Regions from separate parts of the Sporosarcina sp. FSL K6-2383 genome, predicted to be linked through region 1. Evidence: riboswitches for the same ligand, from Rfam matches in the RefSeq annotation. Region 1 holds a riboswitch; the other holds the start of a gene.

Region 1 (5,192 bases):
TGGTACCCTCGCTTCGCTAATTTGGATGAGTATCCTAAGAAGAAATAAGATAAAAGTGTCTTGGAAAGATTATTTGAGCATATCGTTAATCGTCATACCGATCACAACGATAGTAACGCTGACATTGTTATACTTCTGGGTGCAAATGGTCTTTGCCAATTGACATCTACGCTGGTCATGCTCGTATGTAGTCCCTTATATGTATATGTAATCGTCGTGTTAAAAGTGTGTGGTTTTAACTTGAATCGGCAGAAGTCCCCACTACTAAGGTGAGATGAAGTTCAATCTCTCCTTAGTAGTGGGATGAATGTAAAGTGGTATATAATTTGTACGGTTATTTCCTTATTTTAACTTACATAGATTTAAATTTCTGATAATCAAAAGTAGTTGTCGAAAAGCATCGTCCATATTGCTAGCAGTGATATGAACATGTTCAATCTCTGTATGCTGATGGATAGAATGCTCATAGCGCGGGTCGTAGTAGTGTTCGAGTAAGAGTTTTGTAACTGATGCAAAGTCACCGATTGCCAAGTCATCTTCGATTTGTTTGGCAATGGGGGTATGCAGCCGTTTTTTAATAATTTGAAAGGCATCTTTGAAATGAACTGGATATTTTTGTGGCTCATAATCAGCAAGAATATTATTGACTCGTTCTTCAATAGGTAAGTGTATGCTGAGTTGTACGCCTGTTTCTTTTTTATGGAATAAGAAGGCAGGCATACTGACTTTGCCAATCCGTCTACTTTCGCCTTCGATGAAAACATACGGTGCTGTTCTCAGTCGAACCAATTCATGAACGAGCAGTGAGTCGAATTTCTTTTGATTGCTTGGCTCCAGTCCAATTTGACCGAAAATAGAACCACGGTGGCCCGCGATATGTTCGAAATCGAGGACGGGAAATCCTTTGTCAGCTAGCCTCTTCAAAATAGCAGTTTTGCCTGATCCGGTATAGCCGTTAAGTACAACAAAGGTCGGTGCGAAGTCCTCACGTTCCAACTCATGGACGACCCATTGTCGAAAAGTACGAACCCCACCTGTCAACCGAGTTGTATGGATACCCATTAAATCAAGGACAGTGGCGGCCGTTTTACTGCGAATACCGCCACGCCAACAAAATACGGTCATCGGTGTATCAATGTTTTTGAAGGCGCGGATGAAGTCGGGCAGTTTTTTCGAAAAGATTTCAAGTCCCCTATCCTTGGCGACATCTTGCCCGACCTGTTTGTATAGCGTTCCAATTTCAGCTCGTTCTTCATCATCAAAAACAGGAATATTGATGCTTCCAGGAATTGTGGCCTCATTAAATTCTTTCGGGGACCGAACATCAATAAATGTATGTGGTCCCTTTGCTTGCACAGCCAATAATTCGTCTATTGTCAAGTCTTTAAACATCTCTTTCACCTTCTAGCTAAATTATGAAACCGTGATACGACCTTTGTTGTCCTCTGTTACCTCTCCGATGATTCGTGCATCAACGCCTTGTTGCTGAAGGTCATTCAACAAGTTGGTGGCCTCATGTTCTGCTAGTGCAATGAGCAATCCACCAGAAGTGACCGCGTCGCATAAAATCCAACGATCAATTTGATCTAATGTATCTGCATACGTTACGATATCCGCTACATGAGCAAAGTTATTTTTTGTGCCTCCAGGTACTTTACCTACTGCGGCAAGTTCTTTTGTACGTGGTAAAACAGGTACTTGGTTGGCATGTATATGAATGCCAACGTTACTTGCTTTGGCCATTTCAGATGTATGTCCTAATAATCCGAAGCCTGTTACATCAGTGGCAGCATGGACATCATATGTAGCCATTGCTTCTGCAGCTGTTTTATTAAGTGTAGTCATCACTTTTGTCACTTCAACCACTTCATCTTCAGTCAATAATCCATTTTTCAATGAAGTCGTGTAAATACCAACACCAATCGGTTTTGTTAATAACAGCTTATCGCCAGGCTTAGCTCCGGCATTGGTCCGTACTTTATCGGGGTGAACGACTCCTGTAACCGCCAGTCCGAATTTCGGTTCCTGATCGTCGATGGAATGTCCGCCGACCAGTGTAACGCCAGCTTCTTTTAATTTATCACCCGCGCCGCGTAAAATGGCTGCAAGGATGTTTTTATCTAAAGTGGCAATCGGGAAAGCTACAATATTGAGTGCTGTAATTGGTTTACCACCCATCGCATAGACATCGCTAATCGCATTGGTCGCCGCAATTTGCCCGAAATCATAAGGATCATCAACAATCGGTGTGAAAAAGTCGAGCGTTTGCACCATTGCAATGTCGTCCGTTAGTTTATAAACACCTGCATCATCACTTGTATCAAGACCAACGAGTAAATTAGGATCAGGTGTTGCAGGAGGAAGACTACGCAATACTTGCGCTAAATCAGCAGGTCCAATTTTACAGCCGCAGCCGCCTTTTGTTGTGAGTGAAGTCAATTTTACTGGAATCGTATTGTCCATCGTGCATCCACCTTTCGATTGTAAACCTGTTATTAATCTTAACACAATGATGGGAAATGCTTATTATTCATCACTTCCCAAAAAGGTATTGCTAATTTTCACTAAATAGCGTATGGTTATCAATAACAGAAATTTAACTTAATAATAGTTTTTCTTATCTAGAGAGGTATAGGGACTGGCCCATTGACACCTCAGCAACCGCCATAATTGGTACGGTGCTAATTCCAGCAAGTCGAGAAATCGGCTTGATAGATGAGGAAAAGACTTAGTCAAATGTAGAGTCTTCTTCCTTTATTCAATTAAAGGAAGAGGCTTTTTTGTTTCTATATTAATTTTTAAAACAGGATAAATAAAAGGTGAAAATAGAGAGGGGATAGACAGTTGGCAAATTTACTTGAGACGATGAAAGAGCGTATTTTGATTGGTGATGGTGCGATGGGAACATTGCTGTATACAAATGGGGTAGACCGTTGTTTTGAGGAGCTAAATTTGACACATCCTGAGCAAGTGTTAAATATTCATCAAGCTTATATTCAGGCAGGGGCTGATGTGATTCAAACGAATACATACGGCGCCAACTACATAAAATTAGCACGTTATGGACTAGAGGATAATGTCGAAGAAATCAATAGGGCAGCCGTTGCTATTGCTAAAAAAGCGGCCGGGAAAAATACGTTTATTCTCGGGACGATTGGTGGCATTCATGGCTCCAAAACACTGATTGGTACAAAAGAAGAAATCGAGCAAAGCTTTAAGCAACAACTACAATGCCTGCTTGCTGAAGGTGTGGATGGCATTTTATTAGAAACCTATTATGATTTTGATGAATTAACAGCAGTGCTCAAAATTGCACGGGAAGCGACGGATATTCCAATTATTACGAATGTCTCGATGCATGAAGCAGGAGTGCTACAAAATGGCTTGGCGCTGGCAGATGCTTTGCAGCAGTTGGAAGTGATAGGTGCGGATGTTGTGGGAGTTAATTGTGGATTAGGGCCTTACCATATGTTAAAAGCTTTAGAGGAAGTCCCATTGCCGAAACATGCCTTATTGGCTGTGTACCCGAATGCTAGCTTCCCGAGCTATACGGATGGCAAATTAACGTATGAAAATGAACCCGATTATTTTGGTAAACTGGCGCTTAATTTCCGTAAGGAGGGTGTTGGTTTACTAGGAGGATGTTGTGGTACTACGCCGGCGCATATTCGCGCACTGGTAGAAGGGCTAACGAATCGGGTACATGTGCAAGATAAGCAAGTGAAAGAGCATTCAGCTCCGGTGAGTGCTACAGAATCGAAGGATTTGGATAAACCGACCTTGCTTGAAACAGTGAAAAAGCGGCATTCGATTATTGTGGAATTGGATGCGCCTAAGCATCTAAACACGGCTAAGTTTTTTGAAGGGGCACAGGCTTTGCATGATGCAGGTGTGGATGCTATTACATTGGCTGATAACTCCCTGGCATCCCCAAGAATTTGTAATGCATCAATGGGATCATTAGTGAAGCAAAATATTGGTGCAACGCCTCTTGTCCATGTGACCTGTCGAGATCGTAACCTCATCGGCTTGCAATCGCATCTTATGGGACTGCACACAATGGGCATTACTGAATTATTGGCAATCACAGGAGATCCAACGAAAATTGGTGATTTTCCTGGTGCGACATCTGTTTTCGATGTGACATCTTTTGAATTGATTCAACTCATTAAGCAATTTAATGAAGGAATCTCATGGTCAGGTAAGTCGTTACAACAAAAAACATCGTTTACAGTGGCGGCAGCCTTTAACCCAAATGTGCGTCATATCGAGCGAGCTGTACAACGAATGGAGAAAAAAATAGATGCTGGGGCTGATTACTTTATCACGCAGCCAATCTATAGCCCAGAAAAAATTATTGAATTGTATGAAGCGACAAAGCATATTCAAGCGCCGATTTATATTGGTATTATGCCATTGACGTCGTCACAAAATGCAGAGTTTCTTCACAATGAAGTGCCAGGTATTAAGCTAACAGATGAAGTCCGTGCAAGAATGGGACTATTTGCGGGAGACCGTGAACAGTCTACGCGAGAAGGTATTGCAGTGGCGAAGGAATTGATTGACGTGGCTTTGGAGCATTTCCATGGGATCTATTTAATTACGCCGTTTATGCGTTACGATATGACTGTCGATTTGACAGAGTACATTAATGAAAAAGTAGATGCAGGTGCGACGAATAAGGTCATGAGAACAGCGAGTATTGTACATTAAAATGAAAAGGTATCTTCCTTGTTCGTTGTGTGAACTGGAAGATACCTTTTTAATGCAATATATATTATACTGTCTTCTGTTCAATTGAAAAGCTGCCCGAATATCGGTATTAGCTTTGTTTATTCAGCTAAAATATGCTGTGATACAATCTCTAAAGACTTCTCATTAATAATTGGAAAGTCTCTTAATGTCCAATAGGGTACGATGAAAATATGGTTATTTTTGACGGCTTTAAGGTTTTTCCAAAGTGAACTGTCCATCATTTCCTCGAAATTTTTCTCTGCATCGGAATCTCCACCTATGACTGGAAACCCAACTTGAACAAAGATATAGTCAGCATCAAAATCTGGTAAAGTCTCGATGGAAATAGGTTCAGCCTTGCCGATGGCTTCTACGCTTTCACTAGCTTGAAGCCCCAAATCACCATAAAGAATTCCACCTAGTTGTTGTTTTGTTCCATAAACACGATATTCTTTAGG
Region 2 (5,192 bases), 310 kb from region 1:
GTGGAATGCCTGCATCTGAAAAGCACATTTATCACATAAATGACGCTCCACCGAACCCGCCACACTTTCCTGCGTAATAATGACGGAGGCTGGTCGTTCCTTACAATTTTCACATATCACAAAATCACCTCATTGTGGTTAGAATCAATTACGCCTCGGCGTGATTGTGTCGGGATTTTGAATTGTGCTTGCACAATTCACTCCCCTCAAAATCCCCGACATCCGCCGGAGGCTTAATTTGAATCAGCAAATGTATTTGTACTGAAAGCGAAGCGTCAGCTACAGGGAGTTTGAACTTCATTTGATTGAAATACTTTTTTGGCATTCATTCCCACACTTATAGAAGTGGGGAACTTCTGCTGAATCAAATTGGCATTCAGTCTAACTGCTCATAAATAAGCGTTACGAGCATCGCCTGTAAAATCCGGGCACGAAGAATATCACGTTCTGGAAGCGGCTGATAGAGCGTTGTACGATCGACAGCAGCTAAAATAAGCCTCGATTCACGCTCTGACACAACTTCCTCCTCCATCAATCTATAGACAATATCCTCAGCCATCGTAAAGGAGATTCCCGTTCGAATCCCTTCTAAAACATGTTCAATCAATTCTTTGCGCGAATTGGTCTGCACTCGAAAAATACGGATATAGCCACCGCCGCCACGCTTCGATTCAACTGCGTAACCACGTTCTACCGTAAAACGAGTTTTAATAACGTAATTGATTTGAGAAGGTACGCATTGGAACTTCTCTGCAACTTCACTGCGCTTAATGACTATTGCGCCTTTCTGTTCTTCTTCGATGATGGCCTTTAAATAACCTTCTATAATGTCAGAAATATTTCGCATGTCCTCACCTCTTTCATACCGGGTGATAAGCCGTTGACTTTGACTATCTTTGACTTAATTGTACATGACGCACCGATTAATCTGCAATTGAAAAGCACTGCAACTCGTAGTATCGACATGTTTGGCTATCATTTAATCATCATACAAAAACGGAGTACACGAGAAATCTCTCTGTACTCCGTTACCTAATTATTTCATACTGTTATTCGTCAAGGCTTTCACCGGTAAGAAAAGCTCACCTGTCTCTATATACGTAATCGCCAATTGATCGCCTTCTTGAATGTAAATTGCAAGTGGCACCATTTCAGATGACACGCTAAAGTTCCGTCCATCAGCAGCCAAAAACGACACTAATGTAAAGTCACCGACACGTTCTTTGAAAACACGCACGACAGTCACCGACGTTTGCGCCTCTTCAGCGCCCGAACTACCATCGACAGTACTGCCTCCGCGTTGAAGTGCTGTTTTATACAATTTCAATGCTTCGTTCGGAGTATTTCCATACACCGAAATTTCCGGATTTGCTGCAGATACGATGAAATAATTTTGCAAAAATCCGTTTGAATCGAGCACCGGAGTCAACCAGCTGGCTTCCCCGTAGAAGTTGTACAGCACCGGCATTTCACCGGACCATTTCTTTTCGATGAATTTCTTTTCAATGATTTGAAGTGCCCCTTGCGAATCCATATAGGACTCCTCCAGATTGCCCGTATAATACGTTGCTTCACCCGTCCGACCATCCGTCAAGGCATAACCAAGCATCGAATCGACGCCTTCTTTCGGACTTGTAAAATCAGTGAAGTAAAACATATGACCATTCTCGTCAAAAATCGGACTCACATTAGCTTCGGTCCCTTCATCTGACGGCAATTTCACATCTTTTTTCCCGAATACCGAATTCCAGAATCCGTGAACATAGTTACCAAAATAACTATTTTGTAAACTAACTGCTTCAGGCGAAACAGCACCATCGATAAATGCAGGTACATCCGCAAGTGCATATTTCGCCATCTCTCCCGTCGCCGGATCAACCACTACAATCCCTTGAACATCAAAGCCGTTGCGTGCCGTAATAAAGTTCCCGTATGAGCGGATATAATAAGGCACTCCTTCATTATCAATTTCTAGCTGGACATCCCCGTAGAAAATGAGATTCGGCATTTCCATCCGCATATGACGCTCCACTTGCTTGTGGAAAAACGATGAAGGCGTATAAGTCATTTCAACCTTCACGAATTTCGGATTATCTGCCGAATCAGTCGCACTCATTGTGAAATACCCAGGTGTTGTTTTCCCAGCCCACCACTTGAAAAGACCCGAAAATTCAACAGGTGCGATGTAGACAAAATCATCGCCAACTTTTTGAATTTGTAAATTGCCTAATTCATAATAACTCGTATTCGGTACTTGACCGAACGCTTTCTTCATCTTGTTACGTGCAAACTTCGGCGGCACACTTGCCGGTGTTTTCGTTTCATCAAACGCTTTGATTTCCACCTGCTGATCCATCTCGACAGCCTTGTATTTCTGATCTGCGTTGAATAAAGGCGCGCTGAGGATATAAGCACCGAAAGCAATTGCTCCTAGTAATAAGACAATCTTAAATTTGCGGTCTTTACTCCCCGCAACAACTGCGCCCAATAAAGTGACCACGAGTAGCGGACCCCATAATGACGTCCAGTTGCGATCCATATTGGTTAGATAATAAAAGGCAAACACGAGTATTGTACTTACAACAGCAGTGCTAGCCACAGCCGCGACCTTGTTAAAAGAAACCGGCTCTTTCGTCTCCTTTTTGTTCAACACAAACGGGACAATAATTAAACTTGACACAATCCCTGTAATGATTGAGAAGATAAGTAAATTAATCATCTAAAACACTCTTTTCTATAGCAAAGATTTTTTTCACATATCTCTTATACGATTAGACTATAGAATCGTTTCACTTTTCACGAAAAAACCACCAGCAAAATTCGCTAGCGGTCTCTTTTCATTTATTCTTCTCTTCATCTTTTGGAAATAAAAAGTAAGCTAAAATTCCACTGACGGCCATTGCACCTAGCGTAATATAAATGCGAGACATAGGCGGGACCTCTTGGTGGTTCTTGTTCAACATCATAATACTAACCGTCCCGACAATCATCATGATGGGAATAATATATTTAAATGCTCTCAACTCGTTCACCTTCTGTTTGTCATATTATCTTCATCTTACCATAGACTTTCTAGCTTTCTACAAAGGATTGCTTGACGGAAGCAAATTATAACGTTATGATAATTTCAATTATTCAACTTTATCCAGCGAGGGTTTGCCTCCGGCGGATTTCACAATTTCATAATTATTCTTATCAAGAGAAGCAGAGGGAACTGGCCCTATGAAGCTTCAGCAACCTGCCTATATGGACTGGTGCTAATTCCAGAAGAATCCCCGTGGTTCTGAAGATGAGAAGGGACAACTACGTAAACTCGTAAAGCCTTCTTTATTTGAAGGCTTTTTTTATTTTCTTAAAAGCTACAAAATAATTGATGTAAAGAGAGAGTGATGAGCTATGCCGAGACACCCTATTGAAGAACAACTACAGAAAAGAATACTTATTATGGATGGCGCAATGGGAACCATGCTACAAAATGCCAACCTTTCTGCCGAGGATTTCGGTGGTGAAGAATACGATGGCTGTAATGAGTATTTAAATATCGTAAAGCCCGATGTCCTAAATCGCATTCACCGCGAATATTTGGAGGCTGGCGCAGATATCATCTCCACAAACACATTTGGCGGAACACCCATTGTTCTCGATGACTATGATTTGGGTGAACGAGCACATGATATTAACTTCCATGCTGCGCAAATAGCTAAAAAGTGTGCGGAAGACTTTTCTACACCTGAATGGCCGCGTTTCGTTGCAGGTGCAATGGGCCCAACGACCAAAACATTATCCGTTACAGGCGGAGCTACATTTGATGGCCTGACACAGGACTTTTATATACAAGCAAAAGCATTGATCGAAGGCGGCTGTGATTTGCTATTGATGGAAACGAGCCAGGATATGTTGAATGTCAAAGCCGGCACATTAGGGATCAAGCGTGCATTTGAGGAAACAGGACTAGAATTACCTGTTATGATTTCTGGAACAATTGAGCCAATGGGAACAACATTAGCTGGTCAAAGCATTGAATCATTTTATATTTCAATCGAGCATATAAAACCACTATCTGTTGGCCTGAACTGTGCAACAGGTCCGGAGTTCATGACAGACCACCTTCGCTCACTATCAGACCTAGCCACAAGTTATGTCAGTTGTTACCCAAATGCTGGGCTTCCAGACGAGGAAGGTCATTACCATGAATCACCTGAGTCTCTCTCTAAAAAACTACAAGGCTTTGCTGATAAAGGTTGGTTAAATATCGTAGGGGGCTGTTGCGGAACAACACCTGAGCATATCCGTGCGATTCGTGAAGTAGTCGCTGATAAAAAGCCGCGCCAAGGTCCCGAAACGATTCACGGTCATGTCGTATCGGGTATTGAACCAATACTGTATGACGACTCTATGCGTCCGCTATTAATTGGCGAACGAACAAATGTTATCGGGTCTCGGAAATTCAAACAGCTAATCGTTGACGGCAAATTTGAAGAAGCATCCGAAATTGCGCGTGCACAAGTAAAAGGTGGCGCACACGTCATTGATATTTGTCTAGCTAATCCAGATCGTGACGAGTTAGAGGATGTCACAAAATTCATGAAGGAAGTTGTCAAAAAAGTGAAAGTGCCTCTCGTCATTGATTCCACAGACGAGAAGGTTATTGAAGAAGCATTAAAATATTCACAAGGGAAAGTCATCATTAACTCCATCAACTTGGAGGATGGCGAAGACCGCTACGATGCTGTAATGCCACTTGTCAAAAAGTTTGGTGCAGCTGTCGTTGTTGGGACAATCGACGAACCTGGAATGGCGGTTACGCGTGAACGGAAACTCGAAGTTGCAGAGCGTTCTTATGATCTTCTTGTCAATAAATGGGGACTATCGCCAGAAGATATCATTTTCGATCCACTTGTTTTCCCAGTCGGTACAGGAGACGAGCAATACATCGGGTCTGCCGTAGAAACGATTGAAGGTATTCGTCTCATTAAAGAAAAGTTACCACGCGCCTTGACGATTCTCGGTGTCAGTAACGTGTCATTCGGTCTGCCCCCTGTCGGCCGTGAAGTATTGAATGCTGTGTATTTATATCACTGTACGCAAGCAGGTCTCGACTATGCAATTGTCAATACGGAGAAACTAGAACGCTATGCTTCTATTCCGGAAGCCGAAATTAAAATGGCCAATGATTTACTATTCAACACAAC

The links. A riboswitch is a leader RNA that binds a small molecule or an ion and turns the genes downstream of it on or off. The one in region 1 is predicted to bind S-adenosylmethionine.
Region 2: it holds a riboswitch for S-adenosylmethionine, as region 1 does, so the genes downstream of both, metH (methionine synthase) here and MKZ10_RS18175 (bifunctional homocysteine S-methyltransferase/methylenetetrahydrofolate reductase) in region 1, are expected to answer to the same signal.

The regions. Positions count from the first base shown of each region.
Region 1 covers NZ_CP152017.1:3,599,691-3,604,882, reverse strand. Annotated here, with positions in the region: gene MKZ10_RS18190 (arsenic transporter) at 1-163, shown strand, start outside; gene mnmH (tRNA 2-selenouridine(34) synthase MnmH) at 343-1,392, opposite strand; gene selD (selenide, water dikinase SelD) at 1,414-2,463, opposite strand; SAM riboswitch class I at 2,615-2,722, shown strand; gene MKZ10_RS18175 (bifunctional homocysteine S-methyltransferase/methylenetetrahydrofolate reductase) at 2,845-4,713, shown strand; gene MKZ10_RS18170 (iron-siderophore ABC transporter substrate-binding protein) at 4,833-5,192, opposite strand, start outside.
Region 2 covers NZ_CP152017.1:241,233-246,424, forward strand. Annotated here, with positions in the region: gene MKZ10_RS01380 (UvrB/UvrC motif-containing protein) at 1-120, opposite strand, end outside; gene MKZ10_RS01385 (CtsR family transcriptional regulator) at 377-847, opposite strand; gene MKZ10_RS01390 (hypothetical protein) at 1,037-2,719, opposite strand; gene MKZ10_RS01395 (histidine kinase) at 2,838-3,023, opposite strand; SAM riboswitch class I at 3,190-3,296, shown strand; gene metH (methionine synthase) at 3,397-5,192, shown strand, end outside.